Regions from separate parts of the Cetobacterium sp. 2G large genome, predicted to be linked through region 2. Evidence: riboswitches for the same ligand, from Rfam matches in the RefSeq annotation. Region 2 holds a riboswitch; each other region holds the start of a gene.
The links. A riboswitch is a leader RNA that binds a small molecule or an ion and turns the genes downstream of it on or off. The one in region 2 is predicted to bind cyclic di-GMP.

Region 1 (5,084 bases), on a different contig from region 2:
CAGATGGAGCTGTATCTTGGATGTTCCAAAGAAAGGGAGAAATCATAGTTGCAGCTGAAGGTGTAGATGCAGATGAGCTAATGATGGCCGCTTTAGAAGCTGGAGCAGAAGATGTTAAAGAGGAAGATGGAGAGTTTACTGTTTTAACAGATTCAGCAGACTGTAATGCAGTAGCAGAAGAGTTAAAAAAAGCTGGTTATAATGTAACTGAAGCTGAAGTTGCAATGATTCCAGATAATAAAGTACAAATTACTGATTTAGAGACTGCTAAAAAGGTAATGGCATTATATGAAGGTTTAGATGATTTAGATGATGTAAATGATGTTTATTCAAATTTTGATATATCAGATGAGTTATTAGAGCAACTGTAAAATAAAAAACAATAAAAAACATACTCATATATTTTTGGAAATATGGTCCAATAGTTTCTACGTCTTTACCGTAAATGAAGACACTATGGGTAGAACTGACTGCATTTAAGCATAGATTCTATCCATGAGTCTATGCTTTTTTATTTAAAATATGGAGGAAATTTTAAATATGCAGAGAAACAAATCACCTTATGACTTAAATGGAGTGCCAGATTTAAATACAGCGATTCCTTTAGGTTTACAACACATTATGGCAATGTTTATGGGAAATATAACTCCTATAATAATAGTTGCTGGAATACTTGGGTTTGCTCAAGATATAAAAATAAACTTAATACAAGCAACAATACTTGTAGCGGGATTAAATACTTTGGTACAGGTTTACACATTAGGACCTATGGGAGCTAAACTGCCCGTAGTTGTAGGAACAAACTTTTCTTTTGCACCGGTAGCTATATCGGTAGCTAGCAAATTTGGATATGAAGGGGTTTTAGGAGCAGCATTAATAGGAGGAATTTTCGAAGCTTTTCTAGGGTTTCATATGAAGAGAATAAGAAAATTTTTTCCACCAATAGTTACAGGAACTGTAATATTAGCTATAGGATTATACCTTTTACCAGTTGGAATAAATAGTTTTGCTGGAGGATATGGAGCACCTGATTTTGCATCGAAAGAGAATCTAATTTTGGGAACAATAGTTTTAGCAGTAGTAATATTTTTTAAGGAGTTTACAAAGGGTGTAACAAGTTCGGGAGCGATTTTTATAGGAACTATAGTGGGGACAGTAATAGCCTTTTTAATGGGAAAGATAGATATAACTCCACTTTTACAAGCAGATATAGTAAGTGTACCGAGACCATTTTCTATTGGGTATTCATTTCATATAGAGGCAATTATCCCTATGGTTATGATGTTTGTAGTGTCTGCTATAGAGACGATGGGAGATATGTCAGGAATTACAATGGGTGGCGCTAAGAGAGAATTGAAAGATAGTGAGCTTAAAGGTGGAATAATATGTGATGGAATAGGGAGTGCATTTGCAACTATATTTTCAGTATTGCCAACAACATCATTTAGTCAAAATACAGGTATAATTGCTATGACAGGAGTAATGAGTCGATTTGTTGTAGGGATAGGAGCAATGTTTTTAGTAGTAAGTGCATTTATACCAAAGGTTGCAGCAGCTTTTACATTAGTTCCTCAAAGTGTTATAGGTGGAAGTTTGGTGATGATTTTTTCTATGATTTCAATTAGTGGAATAAATCTTATAAATCAAGAATCACTAGAGGGAAGAAATGCAGTTATATTAGCAGTTTCGTTGGGACTAGGGTATGGAATAGGATTAGTTCCAGGAGTAATTGAAGCATTCCCTGAAAGTATAAGATATATATTTACAGATTCAGGATTTGTTGTAGCTGGAACTTTAGCAGTTGTGATGAACCTGATATTACCTAAGAAAAATGAAAAAGTAGAGGTATCTGTAGCATAAAAAAACTGAGGATAATCTCCTCAGTTTTTATTTTTTAGTTATACCTAACTGAAGTAATTAAATTACCAGAATAAACTCCAGAAGGAGCTGTTGCAGTTGATTCAGCACTAATATTTCCATAAACAATAAATTCAGTTTTTTCATCTTCTCCAATGTGTGTTGGAATATAATTAGTATTAAGAACGATTTGAAGCTGATCACCATTTGTACTTGTTAAATGAGTTGGTTTAATCAAATCAACTGTAATTCCATGTCCTCTATCACCTTCGATAGTAACGGTAGATTGACCAGAAGCTGATGCTCCTTGAACTATTGTTCCAAGTGCCATAGCTTCTGAAGAAACTCTTAAAGGTTTTACTATCTTAGCAGTGATTTTCATTGTATCAGATTCTTCAATAACATTTGCTGCTCCAAAAGCTGTCATAGCTGTAGTTAAAGATAAAAGTATTAATAATTTTTTCATAATTTGTTCCCTCCCGTAATTTCATAAAGTTTATAAAATACAAAAGCCAGTTGCACTTATATTTTGGTTTGACCAAAATGTAACTGCAACTGGCTGTCATTTTAAAGACCCTATAGTTTTGCGTCATAGGATTTCCCCTACTTTGCCGATTTATATTATATAATAATGATATATTAAAATTTAAAAAATGTCAAACAAAAATTACAAAAAATATGAAGAAATATTTTTCACAAAGCCTTGTTTTAAGAGGGTTTGTTACAAAAATACAAAACGCATTATAAATTGTACAAAAGGATATATAAGTATGTTATAATTAAAAAAAGGTGGTGATTAAGATATATAAAGATATTTATAAAGAGATAGAACTTTTTAATATAAAGGGAGTTTCGAGTGCAACATATTCGAAGTTGAAAAAATTAAATATAGAAACACTCTATGACCTAATATATTATTTTCCGAGAGCTTATGACGACAGAACAAATATTAAAAAAATAGGTGAATTACGAGGGGATGAATATGTTGTATTAAAAGGAAATATAATGAATATATCTGCTCCTCCTACAAGAACAGGAATGAAAATGATAAAAGCAACAGTAAATGACGGAACAGGAGTTCTCGAAGTTGTATGGTTTCAAAGGCCTTATTTAAGAAATAGTTTAAAAATAGGAGAAGAATATATTTTTATAGGAAATGTAAAAAGAGGATATACATTTCAAATGGTAAATCCAGAGTTTAAATTGTATAAAGGACAAGAAAATACTGGAGAAATATTACCTATTTACAGCGCTATAAAAGACTTGAATCAAAACAGTTTAAGAAGAGTTTTAAAAGAGGCGTTAAAAAATTATTTAGATATATTTCAAGAAAATATACCAGATGAAATAATAAAAAAATATAAACTTATGAATAGAAAAAATGCTTTAAAAGAGATTCATTATCCAACAAATCCAAGAAATTTAGAGGAAGCAAAAAGGCGTTTTGCAATAGAAGAACTTTTAATATTGGAGATGGGAATACTTCAAAAGCGTTTTGAGATAGATTTAACTAATGCTGGACTATATGAAATTGAGGGAAATAAAAAGTTAGTTTCAAAGTTTTTAGAAAGTTTACCTTTTTCACTAACAACTGCTCAAAAAAAAGTTATAACAGAGATATATAAAGGTATAAATGCTGGAAAAATAATAAATTATTTAATTCAGGGAGATGTAGGAAGCGGAAAAACAATAGTTGTTGTACTACTTCTTTTATATATGGTAGAAAACGGTTATCAGGGAGTTTTGATGGCTCCAACAGAGATTTTAGCAACGCAACATTACCTTTCTATTTATGAGACTTTAGAATTGTTAGGGGTAAAAGTTGAACTTTTAACAGGAAGCGTAAAAGGAAAGAAGAAAGTTGAATTGTTAGGTAGAATAAAAACAGGGGAAACAAATATTGTAGTAGGAACTCATGCTATAATAGAGGATAGTGTTGAATTTCAAAAATTAGGATTAATAGTTATAGATGAACAGCACAGATTTGGAGTTTTACAAAGAAAAAGACTTAGAGATAAAGGTGTTTTAGCAAACCTTATTGTTATGAGTGCAACTCCTATTCCAAGATCTTTAGCTTTGAGTATATATGGAGATTTGGATGTAGCAGTAATAGATGAGTTACCTCCTGGAAGAAAACCTATAAAAACTAAATGGATTAGTGAAGAAGAGGATGAAGAAAAGATGTATCACTTCATAGATAAAAAATTAAAAGAGGGACGTCAAGCATATTTTGTAGCTTCTTTAATAGGTGAAAGTGAAAAGCTTTCAGCCAAATCCACAGAGGAGTTGTATAATGAAGTTTTAAAAAACTTACCAGGATATAGAGTTGGAATTTTGCATGGAAGAATGAAGAATAAAGAAAAAGATGAAGTTATGCATCTCTTTAAAAATAATAAATTAGATATACTAGTTTCTACTTTAGTTATTGAGGTTGGAGTAAACGTTCCTAACTCAAGTATAATGGTAATAACAAACTCTGAACGTTTTGGACTAGCAACCCTACATCAACTCAGAGGGAGAGTTGGAAGAGGAGAACATCAATCTTATTGTTTCTTACTTTCCAATACAGAAAATGATAATTCAGCAGCAAGACTTAAAGTTTTAGAAAGTACTGAAGACGGATTTAAAATAGCGGAGGAAGATTTAAGATTAAGGAAAGCTGGAGAAATTTTTGGGGTAAAGCAAAGTGGATTGAGTGACTTGAAATTTATAGATATAGTTCATGATGTTAAAACAATAAAGTTAGTTAAAGATATTTGTATGGAATACTTAAAAGAAAATAAAGGTAAAATAAATAATCAAGTTCTACAATGGGATATTGATGAAAAGTTTAACAAAAGTTTGACCTCTTAAAAGAGGTTATGATAGAATATGAGGTAAAATTAATTAAAAAAAGTGGAGGATAAGATGAGATTAAGTAAATATTATGTAAAAACTCTTAAGGAAACTCCTAAAGAGGCAGAAGTAATAAGTCATAAATTATTACTTAGATCAGGAATGATCAAAAGATTAGCAAGTGGAGTTTATACATACCTTCCTTTAGGTTTAAAAGCTTTAAAAAAAGTTGAAAACATTGTAAGAGAAGAGATGGATAGAGCAGGAGCTCAAGAGATATTCATGCCAGTGTTACAACCAGCGGAACTTTGGAAAGAAAGTGGAAGATGGGATGTAATGGGTGCTGAAATGATGAGAATTCAAGACAGACACTCAAGAGAGTTTGCATTAGG
Region 2 (5,084 bases):
TTTATTTTATACTTGCAGCACAATTTGAATCATATATTTTACCAGTTATTGTTATGGGAACAGTTCCTCTTTCAGTTATAGGTGTCTATAGTGGACTTTTATTAACTGGGCAAAAGACCAATACAATGGTTTTTGTTGGAATCATTATGCTAGCAGGAATAGTTGTAAATAACGCAATAGTTTTAATAGATTATATAAAGATTCTTTTAGAAAGAGAGTTACCTTTAAAAGAAGCTATATTAGAGGCTGGAAGAACGAGACTAAGACCAATTTTTATGACAACAATGACAACAGTATTTGGAATGGTTCCTTTATCTTTAGGAATTGGGCAAGGTAGTGAAATGTATAAGGGAATGGCTATAGCAGTTATTTTTGGACTTATATTTTCTACACTATTAACATTGATATTAATTCCTATATTGTTCTATATTTATGAGGTTGTAAAAAATAAAATTTCAAAGAGATAGTATTTGATTAAATGAGGGCATGTTTGTAGTTTTTATTACAAACATGCCCTTTAATTTTTTCAGTATTTAAAATATTTTTTGTAATTTAGACCCGCCACTAATTTGAACATCTGCAACAACTTTTGAGATTTCATTAGAAAGATTTTCCATATTCACACCATATTTGAAAAACCAGTAAAAGTTATACCCAGGAGAAGAGGTTATACATATCATTTTTAAATTAAGAGGTTTAAAGCTGTAAGTACATAAAGTTCCTAGTTGGAAAAGTGGAACTGAAAATATATTTATTCTATTTCTTAATTTAAAAACACTAACTATTCTAGTGTTAGTTATTAAAAAAGAATTAAATGAATTATTGTAAGCTGAATAAAGAGTTTCATCAGGATAAATTATATCTTTATTTTTAGGATTTTTTAAAAATTCTTTGGTGTCTGTTGGTATCATTTTAAGCAAAGGGATAAATAAAAACCAAAACATTAATTTAAAAGCTCTTATCATAAGATTCACCTCATTTAGTATTTCTATTTATTTTTACTTTCTTTTTATATATATCCTTTTTAGAATAATATTTTCTTATTTGTTTAGTAGTTAGTTAGAAACTTGTTAGTGTTAGAGACGATAGATTGTAGTTTAGAATAGGGAATAGTTCCTTTAGCAATTATGATTGAAAAAAAATAAAAAATAATATATAATTTATTAGAAATAAAAAAATAATTTAATATTTAATTTAGTAGATTATTTGTAATAGTTAATTTAATAAGCTAAGGGGAATGAAATTAAGTATTATGTTGGACGATGAAGAAATCGTAACTGAAATTGATGGAACAGATGTAAAAGAACTTCTTTCGTTATACGAATATTTAGGAAAAGAAATTTGCAAAACTTATGAGTTTGATTATTCAAAATTATTAGAAATAATGATAAAAAGAGAGTTACAAAAATAAATTTAATGCTCTGAGAGTTAATAGAGTAAATAAATAATTGAATATAGAAAGCATTCTTTTATTAAATTAAAAGAATGCTTTTTTATTATATAAGGAAATTATAGAAAAAATTTAGGCAAAAAAATACTGAAAAATTTGAGATAAGACAAAAAAAATAGTATAATAATGCGAAAGCTCAAAGTTGTGAATACCACAAAATACCGCAGGTGTTGTGCGGGTGAATAGTTATTTGAGTTAACGTATTAAGAAAAACCAGTTTTAGGAAATATTACACCATATTTAATATGGAATATTTCTAAAAGAACAAGATTAGAGTTACATTTAGGGCAAATTAATGGATTCGTCTTAAAGGTTTTAAAAATACGTTCAGCCCAAGAAATTTTGCCTTTAAAAAGCTTAATTTTCTTGGGTTTTTTATTTTTATATCTTCTAGAATATAGCCCAAATCTTCTAATCATTTTAAAGTTTTTAGGTGGAATATGTGCTAATAATCTTCCAATAAATTGAGTCATGGGAAGAGTTAGAAATATTTTCTTTGGAGAGTCAGGTTTTTGATACCAAAATGTAACAGAGGAGTCCGTAATATCAGTAATCCTATATTCAGCTATTGCAGGACGCGCGAGATATCGTCCAATATATTTAGCAATTTCAAAAATATTATTAATTTTTTTATTTGTTTCTTTTTTTCAAAAAAAAGGAAAAATAAGTTAGGTTTTGTATATTAATTTGACTACAATATTGTGTACTAATAAAAGTTGAAATGGTTTGAAATAAAAAACTTTATTGGTATTATAGAAGTTTTTTTAAAAAAAAATAAAAAAATTTCTAATTGAAAAAATAAAAAAAATAATATATAATAGCATTTCAATACGGCAAACTTTAGGAAACTGAAGGACGCAAAGCTATAGGGCCTTTAAAATGGCAGCCAGTTGCACTTAACTTTTGTAATTATAAATACAAAAGCTAAGTGCTTTTTTATTTCCATAAATTTTAGTCTAAAAATCGTCTTTTTTTACTAAAAAAAGGATGGGAAAATACAATGTTTTTTAAATTACAAAATAGTCTAGGGGGGACAAATGAGGAAAATTTATCAAATTATTTTAATGTTTTTACTAATTTTTTCTATAACATTTCCATTTCATATTACACCAACATTTTTTGAAAAACGTATAGATGGTGGGGGAGGCTACCAAGAATTTACAATGTATAACAACAGCACAAAAACACAAAGATTTAAAATAGTACCACTACCTGGAACAGGTGAGTATAAAGGACATATGGATAAATGGATTGAGTTTAGTCCTAAAATAATAACAATTAAACCAAGAAGTGAGAGCACTTTAAAAGTTTATATAAAAGCACCTAAAGGAACTTCAGAGGGAGAATACTCAACATTTTTAAACTTTAAATCAGTTCCTGTACCAGAATTAGCAAAAGATGATGGAAAAAATGTTGCAGCAGCAGCACGTATGGCATTAAATGTTAATTTGGAAATTGTAGCCTATGTGGGGGATTTAAAACCAAAATTAGAAATAAGTAACTTAAAAATAAGTGAAAATAAAGAGAAGGAAACAGTAATCTCTTTTAATGTTAAAAATAATACTTCTAAAAGAGGTATTTGGTATAACATAGATATCATTGGTAATAACGATGGATATGAAACATTGGAAAAAGGAAGAATAGGAGTTGAAGCAACACAGGATGTAGTTCTAACTATGAAAAAAATGAAAAAGAGTGATATATCTGGAATTAGACTTAGAGATTCATCAACATATGAAGAGATAACTAAGAAAAAACTTTAATATCAAAAAACTTGATATATATTAGGGAACATAAATAAAAAAAATACATATGGGAGGAAACAAAATGAAAAAAGTTTTATTCGGAATCATAGCATTATCAATGGCGGCGTTTGCAGCAAACCCAGGAGATAAAGAAAATGGAGCATCAGTACCAGTAAGAGTAATAGCAGAGGTTGTAAAGCCAGCTAATGCACTAGTTATAACAGATGAGGCAGGAACAATATTAGATGAACTTTTATTAGATCATAAAATTGTTGGAGGAAGTGACAAAGGAGATTCAGTAATAGCTAAAAATTTCAAAGTTAAAGTGACTGGTACGGATGGAGCAGTTGATACAAAAAATAATGGTAATGTAACTATCGCATTAAATAAGACAACTACAACTTTAACAAAAGTTGGATCAGCAGCAATTCCTGCAAATCAAATAACTTCTAATTTAAGACTTGTAAATGGGACTGGAGATACGAATGCTCCTAATATTGGAGTAGATTCTTACGAATATAAAGCACCACTTTCAGGAGGAGAGCATCTAGGAACAATAACATCTACAATAGCAGCAGGTTCAGTTCCAACAACAGCAGGATCAGGAGCTTATGACAATAAAGTTTCTACAGATGCTATGCCAACATTAACAGTAACTTATGAAGCAGCAGGATCAGGAAAATAATAATTCCTTTAAACTTAGAGAGAAGCTCTATTCTCTCTTTTTTTAAGAGAATTATACACTAAATTAAAACATGGGGGCAGTTTTATGAAAAACATTTTTATTCTTTTTTTCCTTTTAGTAGTAAATATCTTTGGATATGTAAATATAAATCCTGTTACTTTTGATAAAAAAATAGATGGTAAAGGAGAGGTTCAGGAGTACACTTTATATAATCCAACTCAAAACACCTTAAAATATCAACTTTATCTAACTGATGAAGGAATAGAAAAATCTATGAAAAACTGGATAGAGATATTTCCTACAACAGTTACTTTAAAACCAGGGCGTAGTGGAAAATTTAAAATTTTTATAAAAGCACCAAAAGGTGCACCGAAAGGTGAATACTTAGTTACAGTTGGTGTAAAAGAGATAGCACTGCCTAAACTAAATTCAAAAGAAAATTCTACAGTTCAAATTTTAACACATCTAAAAATGGATTTAGCAGGATATGTTGGAGATTTAAATCCTAAAATATTTTTAAAAGATTTTTCGGTTACTCTAAAAGAAAATAATCTTAATTTTTATGGATTGATTGCTAATGTTGGAGAAAGAAGAGGAACATTAGATTTCTATTTAGCTGAAAATAAGGGGAAAAATCCAGCTTATATTGGTAATCTAAGGCTACTAAAAAATGAAAAAATTAAAGCATTAAAACTAAATCAAAAATTAGTAAAACATGATAAAGATTTAATAAAAAATTTTTCCAAATATAATACATTGATAATTAAAGATTCTCTAAGCAAAAAAGTCTTGTATGAAGAAAAAATAAAATAGCTAAAAAAAGGGGGGTGTAGTCTTGAAATTAAGATTAAACATATATTTACTAGCATTTATATGTTTTTCGTTACTAACATATTCAGCAGAATTTACTTTAGAAGAACTAAATGAATTAAAACGTTTGAATATGATAACAGAGGAAGAGTATGAAATTTTTTCTAATGAACTTCAAGGAGTTCAAGAAAGAGAAGACTTTTTCAGTTTAAAAGTTAACGGTGCAAAAGTTAGTGATGTATATCCCATTATAATTCAAGACAATAAAATATACCTTCCTGTTATAAGTCTATTTAATGCAATAGGATTTAAAGACTATACAATACAAAGTGAGATTTTAAAAGCAACTTTAGGAACAGATGTTAAAGAGGTTGAACTAAAACCTAGTGATTCC
Region 3 (5,084 bases), on a different contig from region 2:
CGAAGCTATCCATATGTATAAAAGAAAAATAACTTCTAGCTTTATGAAAGAGATGAATAGATCTGTTAAAGCTGCCATAGATTCTTGGACTAAATAGAATTAAAAAGCCTCTTAGAACTAAATCTAAGAGGCTTTATTTTTATTTTACAGTAAACTTACCATTTAAAGATTCATATACAACAAACTGCTGCAATTTCCCATTGATTTCTAATATAAATTTATGATTTATACCAGCTACAATCTGCTTTTGATACTCTATTAATTTATAATTTTTTCCAAGTTTTTTCTCTTGAACTAATTTATTTAAAGCAATCTCTCCCATAGCATCCATTTTACTACTTCCATATGCTCCAACCATTTTAGGAGAGCTATTTGTTTCCACTTTTTTACTATTAGAACATCCCACAAGTCCTAATATTGCAACTGCTAAAATTATTTTTTTCATACCCTACCTCTTTCATATTTATTTTATTTTATTTTATTATTGCCCATCTATTAAATTCTCTGTTTTAAAGCCTAATGCTTCAGCTTTTTGGATCATCTCATTGTAAATATTTAAAGGAATACTTTTCTCTCTTGATAAAAACCATAAATATTTATATGATGAGCTTGTTACTATAGCATATTTATAATCAACACTTATCCATGCTACATTATATTGAGCTCCTATTATAGGAAATGCGTTAGGGTATACTTTTAAGAAGTTTGGAATATCTGTTTGTTTAGCCGTTGCATAAAATATACTTTCTTTATTTTTAGAATCTATACCTCTATTAATAACAGATATTTTTCCATTTTTCTCTAACTCATAGTTTGCTGTTACTTCTTTTAGTCCTCTTTCAAATCCGTGATTAAATCGTTTTATCTCATACCATTTTCCCAAATACCTGTCTATTGAAAAATCAAAATTTTTCTCTACTTTAGGTGAACTTGAACAACTAAAAAATAAAATAGAACTTAATAAAATAGAGATTACTCTTAAATAAAAAAAATTATTTTTATCTCTTTTCACTAACATCTAAAACACCTCCATGTTCTAGATATACTAAATTATTTTATATTTCCTAATAAAAAATAAAAAAAGATGTATCTCTACATCTTTTAAGTTCTTTAATGGCGGGAGTGACGAGGGTCGAACTCGCGACCTCATGCGTGACAGGCATGCGCTCTAACCAACTGAGCTACACCCCCATTAAAAAAATATATATGGTGCCTGGGGCCGGAATCGAACCGGCACGCTATCAGATAGCTCAGGATTTTAAGTCCTGTGCGTCTACCTATTCCGCCACCCAGGCATTTCAGTTAAGAAGTCTCTTCAATCTTCCTTATTCGTTATTAATTCTATCAATTTTTGCAAAAAAAATCAACTAGTTTTTTCATTTTTTTTATTTTTATTTTTTAAGACTAACTTTCGAACAATTAGTTTAATTTCTTTTCTTTTTCAACTAATAATGATATAATAATTCTAGTTTAAATTAATTATAGTACTTTAAGGATGGTTTTTATGAAAAATAATGCATTTTTTAAAAATAAAAGAAAAAGAGCTCTTTTCTTTGCAAACATAATATTAATTTTATTTATATCTTTTCATTTAATTCAAATGGAATCTACTGATGAAGAGTTAATGACTTTTGTTCTCTTTTTAATTGGAGATATAGCTTTATTAATATATCAAATCGTTGAAATTATAAGAAGTAATAAAAAAGACACTAAATAATCTCTAGTGTCTTTTTTATTAAAAACTATTCTAAAGGTATTCCTACATTTGGTACAAATTCATCTGCTAAAATTTTAACTCCTTTTATTTTAGCATCTTTTCCTAACATAGGTTGAGTAGATGGATTAGAGGGATATTTTTTTCCATTAAACTTTAATATTGCTTGTCCAGGAGTTGCTCCTCCTCCTGAAACTTCCATTATAATGTCATTCCATCCCTTTGTTTTATTATCACTTATAATTATTGGTGTACAAACTAATGATAGTTCAGATATAACTTGATATCCTTCACTAACCTCTTTTAAAATAAGTCCGGAATCTCCTCCCGAGCCTCCTAACATAGGTCCATATGCATAAACTATAACTTCAGGTTTTTTATCTCCATTTAAATCTACTTTATTATACATGTAGTGAACTATATCCTCTCCTCTTTTAAGAGAATAAGTTTTAATTAAAGTTTCCTCAACTTCTCTGTCTCTTTGAGTTTCCGATTTCATTGATTTCATCTCTGCACTTAAAGATACCATACTTGTTAAAACTACTGACATTATAACTAAACATACCTTTTTCATCTTTCCTCCTATTATAATTTTTTAATTATTTGGCTTTTTCAAGAACTTTAGCTATGTTTTTATAAACCTCTCTTGTTGCTCTAATATCTTCTAAAGCATCGTGTGCATTTTCTAGTGAAACATTAAAATGTTTACACCACGTTTCTAATCTATTGTTTTCTAAAACTGGTAAAATTCCCATAACTTGAAGTGATTTTACTAAATTAAGAGTACATACGTTTAATTTAAAATCAATAAAGCTTCCCATAAATCTATTATTTAATCTATTATAAAAATTATATAACATTCTAAAATCAAATGGATAGTTATGACAAATCATAACTAATTTATCATTTTTATCATATCTATCTACATATTTTGAAAAAATTTTCTCTAACTCTTTTAATGCCTCTTCTGGCTCCTGCTCTTTGTTAAGTTCTTCTACTGTAAATCCTATAGTTTTTAAAGCACTTTCTGAAATATCTGCTCCGTTATGAGGTTTACATCTAATATTAAACCATTCTACAACCTCGTTATCTATCTCTATAGCACCAGCTATTTGAACTATTGCAGAGTTATCAGTTAATCCAGTTGTTTCTGTATCTAAATATAATAATTTCATACCTATCCTCCCTTTTATCTATATTTTAATAATACTCTATCATTTTTAAAATTACAATATAAAATATTTTATAAAACTTATTGAAATTCTCTACATACTTTTTTACAGTAAATTTCAAATTGATTAAACTACATTTATAATATATCATATGAATGCTTATTCAAACAAGCAGGCAAAATAAGGGAAACTTTATGACGCAAAGCTATAGGACCTGTAAAATGGTAGCCAGTTGCAACAATTTTTTTATAAAATTGTTGTTTTTTTTATTTTAGGATTAGTCCACCTAAAAAATACACATTTTTAGTCACTACTAAATAAGAATAACTTTACAAGCTAAATTTGTATTTAGATAAAATAAATGGAGGACAAAGTTGAAACTATTAAAAAATAGATTTTTAAAACTACTACTATTCTTAACTATGACAATGGTAGCTTTTTCAAATGATAATACTTTTTACCTAGGAATTCAAAACTATCCAGAGACTGAAGTAGAAATTGATGGTATTTCTATCAATGGAATTATCCGTGACCTCTTTAAAAATGAGTTAAAATTAAATGTAAAAGAAGTTCATGGTTCTTGGAGAGAAAGTCATAATAATCTTGAAAAGGGAACTATCGATGCCTTAGGGTTGGTCACAAAAAACACTGTTAGAAAAAACAATATATTACTTTCTAAACCTATTTTTAGTGAAAATCTATATGTCGCTTCTGATAAAATTCCTTTAGATTCACCATATGATTTAATGAATCAAACAATTTATGTGTTTAAAGGGGATGAAATTCCCATAAAGCATTTAAAAGATTTTTTAGAAAAAAACAACATAGATGCAAATATCGTAGAAGTTGATAATATTGATGATTTTAAAGATAATTTTTACTTAGACTCAGAGTTTATCGCTCTCAAATCTCAAAATAGACTATTAGTCTCATTTTTAGCTCCTGTTTGCATTGGTGTAAATAAAAAATATGAGTATTTATTACCTCACATAAATACTGCTTTGAATAAAAAATATAGTAAAAAAATATCTAATCACTTTAAAAATCTTCCATTATACTATCAAAGAGAAAGATTCCAAAATAGCTTAACTGAAGAGGAAAAAGATTTTTTATCACAAAAGAAATTTATAACAACTTCTCTTGAAGATGACATCTCTTTAAGTATATATATTAAAAATAGTGATCAATTTATTGGAATACTACCTGAATATATTGATAAAATTGCTAGTATTATTGAAATTCCAATAAAATATACCTACAACGGGAAAAAGTGGACATATATACAAAAAAAATTTAAACAAGAAGAGATTGATTTTTTAACACTTTCAACAACTGCTGAAGGAAAATCTAGCTATATCTTTTCAGAAGCAATCGATTATATCCCAATGCATCTACTTAACCATATTGATAGTGGTGATTATAATGTCGGCGTTTTAAAAGATGGAAAGTCTCAAGATATTGGTAAAGAATATTTTATAGAGGAAGATATGAAAATATACAACTCCACAGCAGAGTTATTTGAAGCTTTTAAAAAAGATGAAGTTGGTTATATAATAAGCCCATATAACATCTATGATAGAGACTGTGGTAAACAACATAAAGATATAAAAATAAAAGATATTCCTATTAATTTTGCTTTTTCAAAAAAACAAAAAATTTTAAGAGATATTTTTAATAAAGCAATTGCAGTTATTGGGGATATTGATAAAAATGAAATTAGAAATTTTGTTGAAATAGACCAGAAAGAATATGTTCTCAACATAACTGAAGAAGCTGAGGAAAAGAAAAAAATTTGGTATATAACTATATTTATACTTTTAGTACTAATTAGTAAAATAGTTTTCCAAAAAAAATTAACAAAAGCTTTAAAGTATGACCAATTAACTAATCTACCCAACAGGTATCTTTTTAATGAGTTTTGTAAAAAAAATGATTTTATCAAAGGTGCTGTTATTGTAATCGATTTAGATAATTTCAAAAAAACTAATGATAAATATGGTCATAGTAAAGGGGATTCAGTTCTTTCTGAAGTTGGAAAACTTTTATTAGATGTATTTCCAAGAGAAAATACTTTTAGAATATCTGGAGATGAATTTTATTTATATTATGGTGAGAAAAATCTTTTAGAAAGATTAGAAAAATTAATATATCTAGGTAAAAACTCCAATATTATAACTAAGTATAATATCTCTTTTAGT
Region 4 (5,084 bases), on a different contig from region 2:
GGAATAGGGGCAGGACAAATGAATAGAGTGGGTGCTGCTAAAATAGCTTTAGAGCAGGGACACAAAAAGTGTGAAGGAGCGGTTTTAGCTTCTGATGCGTTTTTCCCAATGGACGATACAGTAGAGTTAGCTGCTAAATTTGGAATTACAGCTATAATTCAACCAGGAGGATCAATAAAAGATACCCTTTCAATAGAGGCGTGTAATAAGCATGGAATAGCTATGGTATTTACAGGAGTTAGGCACTTTAAACATTAATTTTGGAGGAGTTTATGAAAGTTCTTATAGTTGGAAAAGGTGGAAGAGAACATGCAATTGCATGGAAAGTAAAAGAAAGTGATTTAGTTAAAGAAATATTTATAGCCCCTGGGAATATTGGTATGGAAAGCTTAGGTACATTGATTAATATCCCAGAAGAAAAAATAGAAGAGTTAGCAGATTTTGCTCAAAAAAATAAAATAGATTTGACAATTGTGGGACCGGAAAATGTTCTTGCTTTAGGAATTGTAAATGAATTTGAAAGAAGAGGATTAAAAATCTTTGGTCCTACAAAAGAAGCTGCAAAAATTGAATCAAGTAAAGAGTTTGCTAAAAAACTTATGAAAAAATATGGTGTACCTACTGGAGATTATGAAACATTTACTGACTTAGAATTAGCAGTAAAGTATGTAGAAGAAAAAGGTGCTCCAATAGTTATAAAAGAGGATGGATTAAAAGCAGGAAAAGGTGTAACTGTTGCGTTTTCAATACCAGAAGCAATTGAAGCTTTAGAAGTAGCTTTTAGTATCCCTAATAATAAGGTTGTAATAGAAGAGTACTTAGATGGGTTTGAATTTTCTATAATCGCTTTAACAAATGGCGAGACAGTAATTCCATTAGAAATAGCTCAAGATCATAAAAGAGCTTATGATAATGATGAAGGGCCAAATACTGGTGGAATGGGAGTTTACTCACCAGTAGATAAAATTGATTCAAATATAATAGATGAAACTTTAGAAAAAATATTAAAACCAATGGCTAAAGGAATGGAAAAAGATGGAATTCCATTTAAAGGATTTCTTTTTGGTGGAATAATGTTAACAAAAGATGGTGTAAAGACGATAGAGTTTAACGCTAGATTTGGTGATCCCGAAGCTGAGGGGATTCTTCCAAGATTAAAGTCAGATTTTGTTAAAGCAATATTGGATTTAATGGAAAATAAAGATGTGAATTTAGAGTGGGATAATAGATATACAGTAGCAGTGGTAATGGCTTCAGAAAATTATCCAAAATCATCAACAATAGGGAGTGGAATAGAGATACCAAAGGATTTGGAATCTGTAGTATTTCATATGGGAACTAGAAAAGTTCATGGCAAAATTGAAACAAATGGTGGAAGAGTATTATCCGTGGTAGCTTATGGAAATACTTTGGAAGAAGCAAAAAAGAATGCTTATTTAGATGTGAAAAAAATAAATTGTAAAAAATTATTTTTTAGAAATGACATAGGCTCAAAAATGTGCTATAATAACGAAAATAAATAAAAAAAGACCTGCACAGTACTAAAAAAAAGTGCAGGTCTTTATTTAAAAATTGGAAAATTATAATTGGAGGCAGTAGGAAAATGATGAATGGAAAAATAATAAAAGAAGCAATAACTTTTGATGACGTGCTATTAGTTCCAGCGAGATCAGAGGTATTACCGCATGAAGTGAGTTTAAAAACAAGACTTACAAAGGATATCGAATTGAATATTCCAGTTTTAAGTGCAGCGATGGATACAGTAACAGAAGGAGACTTAGCAATAGCTTTAGCAAGACAAGGTGGAATTGGATTTATACATAAAAATATGAGTATAGAAGATCAAGCTGCTGAAGTAGACAGAGTAAAAAGAAATGAAAGCGGAATGATAAAAAATCCAGTAACTTTAACTAAAGATTCTACAGTATGGCATGCTGAAGAGATAATGAGAAGATATAAAATATCAGGATTACCAGTAATTGAAGAAGATGGGTCATTGATTGGTATCATAACAAATAGAGATTTGAAGTATAGAAAAGATATGGATCAATTAGTAAGTGACATAATGACAAAAGAAAATTTAGTAACAGCACCTGTTGGAACAACATTAGAAGAAGCAAAAGATATATTATTAGAAAATAGAATAGAGAAATTACCAATAGTTGACGAAAATGGAAAGTTAAAAGGACTAATAACAATAAAAGATATTGATAATTTAGTAGAGTATCCATTTGCATGTAAAGATTCTCAAGGAAGATTAAGAGTTGGTGGAGCAGTTGGTGTTGGAGCAGATACTTTAGAAAGAGTAAAAGCTCTAGTAGAAGCTGGTGTAGATATAATAACTGTAGATTCAGCACATGGTCATTCAAAAGGTGTTATGGAAAAAATAAAAGAGATTAGAGAAAATTTTCCTAAGTTAAACATAATTGGTGGAAATATAGTAACTGCAGAAGCAGCTTTAGATTTAATAGAAGCTGGAGTAAATGCTGTTAAAGTAGGAGTAGGACCAGGATCTATTTGTACAACGAGAGTTGTAGCTGGAGTAGGTGTTCCTCAATTATCAGCAGTTAATGATGTATATGAAGTTTGTAAAACAAGAGGGATTGGTGTTATAGCAGATGGTGGAATAAAACTATCTGGAGACATGGTAAAAGCTTTAGCGGCAGGAGCAGATTGTGTAATGTTAGGAGGATTATTAGCAGGAACAACTGAAGCCCCTGGAGAAGAGATGATATATGAGGGAAGAAGATATAAAGTATATGTAGGAATGGGTTCAATGGCAGCAATGAAAAGAGGATCGAAAGATAGATATTTCCAAAATGATGCTAAAAAATTAGTTCCTGAAGGAATAGAGGGAAGAGTTTCGTATAAGGGAAGCTTGAAAGACGTTGTTTTCCAATTATGTGGAGGAGTAAGAGCTGGAATGGGATATTGTGGAACATCAACAATTGAAGATTTAAAAGTTCATGGAAAATTTGTAAAAATTACAGGAGCAGGATTAAAAGAGAGTCATCCGCATGATATTATTATAACTAAAGAGGCTCCAAACTATTCTAAATAGATATAAAAAGTTGACTTTAATGTTTTGATTGATTATAATTAAAGAGAAATCTTTATTTATAAGGCAAAGTAGGGGAAACCCTATGACGCAAAGCTATAGGGTCTTTAAAATGGCAGCCAGCTGCAGTAGTCTTTGTGATTATTGCAGTTTTTTTTTGCAAAAAATTATTTATGGAGGAAAAAATGAAAAAAATAATATTATTATATTTAATGTTAGTAAGTTGTAGTATTTTTTCAAAAGATAACATTAATATAACAATACCATCAAATACAACAGATATGTATTTGTATAAAGATTTAGAAAAAGGTGAATATCAAGGAGTTTATATAGATATTTTTGCAGATGTATTAAAAAATAAAAATATAAGTATAAATTTAGATGGTGAAGATAGTGACGTTGTACTAAGAACGATTGAAACTCTTGATGGGAAGAGAGTGTATGATTATTTTGATACTCCAATGATATATAGAGTAGGAGTTGTTGTTAATAAAAATTCCACACTTTCCAACTTAGGAAATGTAAAAAATTTGAAAGTAGCATATATTCCAAATCAACATGGATTAAAAGAGTTTAAAGAAAGATACAACAACTTAAATCTAGAAAAAATCGAAGTGAAAAACTTAGACGAAGGATTAGAAAAACTTTCAGAGGGAGAAGTTGATGCTTTTATAGCACAAGATTGGTATGATAAAAATTCAGGAGAAACAAATTATAAACTTTTAGAGAATATTAGATATAACGAACAAATAGCAATTAAGAAAAATTTGAAAAATATTCATAAAGAGATAGAGGAAACTATGGACACTATAGAAGGAGATAGTTTTCAAAAATTATTATCAAAAAATAGAATAGAATTTTATAAGTATTTACTAAAAGATACACCAAGTTATGAAAAAGTAAAGGAAAGCTATAAAACTATAAAAGTGAAATTAGGAAAAGATAAATTTATGTTACCTTTTTACTATGAACAAAAGGGTATTTACCAAGGATTAACAGTTAATATAACTAAAGAGTTAGAGCAAATAATAGGGGTGCCATTTGTTTTTATAAAAAATGGAGAATATGATATGGAAGGAATAGCCATTGAAAATAGTGAAGGTAAAAGTAAAATTAATTATACAAAACCATACTATGAAATGAAATTATCAGTGGCAAATAGAAAATCTGATGGGTTTATACAAAATATTTCAGATTTAGATAAAGCTAAAATATTAGTATTAAAAGGGGATTATAGCTGTACTTATTTAAAAAATATACTAAAAAATAGTCAGATAATAGAAGTTGAAAGTTATGAAGAGGGATTAGAAAAGTTATTAAGTCAAGATGGTGAATATTTAGTAGGTTATTTTAATATATTGACGGGAGTAATAAGTAATAATTTTTTAGATGATAAAATTAAAGTAGCTGGAATATTAAATGATTCTTTTGGAGTTAGTTTTGGAATTTCAAAAGAACAAAAAGAGTTATCAAATTTAATAGAAACAATATTAGAAAGTTTCACTGTTGATAAAACAGTTATAGATAATAATTTGTTAAAAAATTCTATAGTTACTCAAAATTATAAATTAATTTTAAAAATATCAATACCAGTAGTAATATTTATATTTATTTTAATAATATTAATAGTTAAATCTGAAAAAAATAGAAAAAAAGCTGAAGAATTAAGTTTTTCATTAATCGAAGTTTTAGAGATGGCAAATCAACTAAATGATGAAGATACAGGAGATCATGTGAAAAGACTAGGGATGTATTCAACCCTTTTATCTGAAAAGGCAAATGTTCCTACAGAATCAAGAGAGAATATTAAAAGATTTTCTTCTTTGCATGATATAGGAAAAGTTGCAATTCCATCAGAAATTTTGAAAAAACCATCTAAATTAACTAAAGATGAATTTAATAAAGTGAAAGAACATGTAAATATAGGGTATGATCTAGTAAAAAAATTAAAACTAGGAAAAGTAGCTGAAAATATAGTTAGATATCATCATGAAAAGTGGGATGGAAGTGGTTATCCTTTAGGATT

Region 1: it holds a riboswitch for cyclic di-GMP, as region 2 does, so the genes downstream of both, H5J23_RS09820 (hypothetical protein) here and H5J23_RS12065 (hypothetical protein) in region 2, are expected to answer to the same signal.
Region 3: it holds a riboswitch for cyclic di-GMP, as region 2 does, so the genes downstream of both, H5J23_RS06900 (GGDEF domain-containing protein) here and H5J23_RS12065 (hypothetical protein) in region 2, are expected to answer to the same signal.
Region 4: it holds a riboswitch for cyclic di-GMP, as region 2 does, so the genes downstream of both, H5J23_RS08955 (HD domain-containing phosphohydrolase) here and H5J23_RS12065 (hypothetical protein) in region 2, are expected to answer to the same signal.

The regions. Positions count from the first base shown of each region.
Region 1 is NZ_JACHTH010000005.1:1,467,773-1,472,856, reverse strand. It holds gene H5J23_RS09830 (YebC/PmpR family DNA-binding transcriptional regulator) at 1-371, shown strand, start outside; purine riboswitch at 376-477, shown strand; gene H5J23_RS09825 (uracil-xanthine permease family protein) at 541-1,860, shown strand; gene H5J23_RS09820 (hypothetical protein) at 1,895-2,323, opposite strand; cyclic di-GMP riboswitch class I at 2,405-2,480, opposite strand; gene recG (ATP-dependent DNA helicase RecG) at 2,650-4,710, shown strand; gene H5J23_RS09810 (proline--tRNA ligase) at 4,765-5,084, shown strand, end outside.
Region 2 is NZ_JACHTH010000007.1:314,703-319,786, reverse strand. It holds gene H5J23_RS12085 (efflux RND transporter permease subunit) at 1-467, shown strand, start outside; gene H5J23_RS12080 (hypothetical protein) at 534-965, opposite strand; gene H5J23_RS12075 (hypothetical protein) at 1,238-1,411, shown strand; gene H5J23_RS14350 (transposase) at 1,654-2,076, opposite strand; cyclic di-GMP riboswitch class I at 2,273-2,348, shown strand; gene H5J23_RS12065 (hypothetical protein) at 2,488-3,213, shown strand; gene H5J23_RS12060 (hypothetical protein) at 3,278-3,880, shown strand; gene H5J23_RS12055 (hypothetical protein) at 3,965-4,693, shown strand; gene H5J23_RS12050 (hypothetical protein) at 4,716-5,084, shown strand, end outside.
Region 3 is NZ_JACHTH010000005.1:851,189-856,272, reverse strand. It holds gene H5J23_RS06940 (nitroreductase family protein) at 1-97, shown strand, start outside; gene H5J23_RS06935 (hypothetical protein) at 140-445, opposite strand; gene H5J23_RS06930 (lipocalin family protein) at 482-1,018, opposite strand; tRNA gene H5J23_RS06925 (tRNA-Asp) at 1,115-1,191, opposite strand; tRNA gene H5J23_RS06920 (tRNA-Leu) at 1,208-1,295, opposite strand; gene H5J23_RS06915 (hypothetical protein) at 1,505-1,717, shown strand; gene H5J23_RS06910 (hypothetical protein) at 1,743-2,288, opposite strand; gene H5J23_RS06905 (3'-5' exonuclease) at 2,314-2,889, opposite strand; cyclic di-GMP riboswitch class I at 3,051-3,126, shown strand; gene H5J23_RS06900 (GGDEF domain-containing protein) at 3,261-5,084, shown strand, end outside.
Region 4 is NZ_JACHTH010000005.1:1,276,988-1,282,071, reverse strand. It holds gene purH (bifunctional phosphoribosylaminoimidazolecarboxamide formyltransferase/IMP cyclohydrolase) at 1-258, shown strand, start outside; gene purD (phosphoribosylamine--glycine ligase) at 273-1,523, shown strand; gene guaB (IMP dehydrogenase) at 1,604-3,061, shown strand; cyclic di-GMP riboswitch class I at 3,114-3,189, shown strand; gene H5J23_RS08955 (HD domain-containing phosphohydrolase) at 3,244-5,084, shown strand, end outside.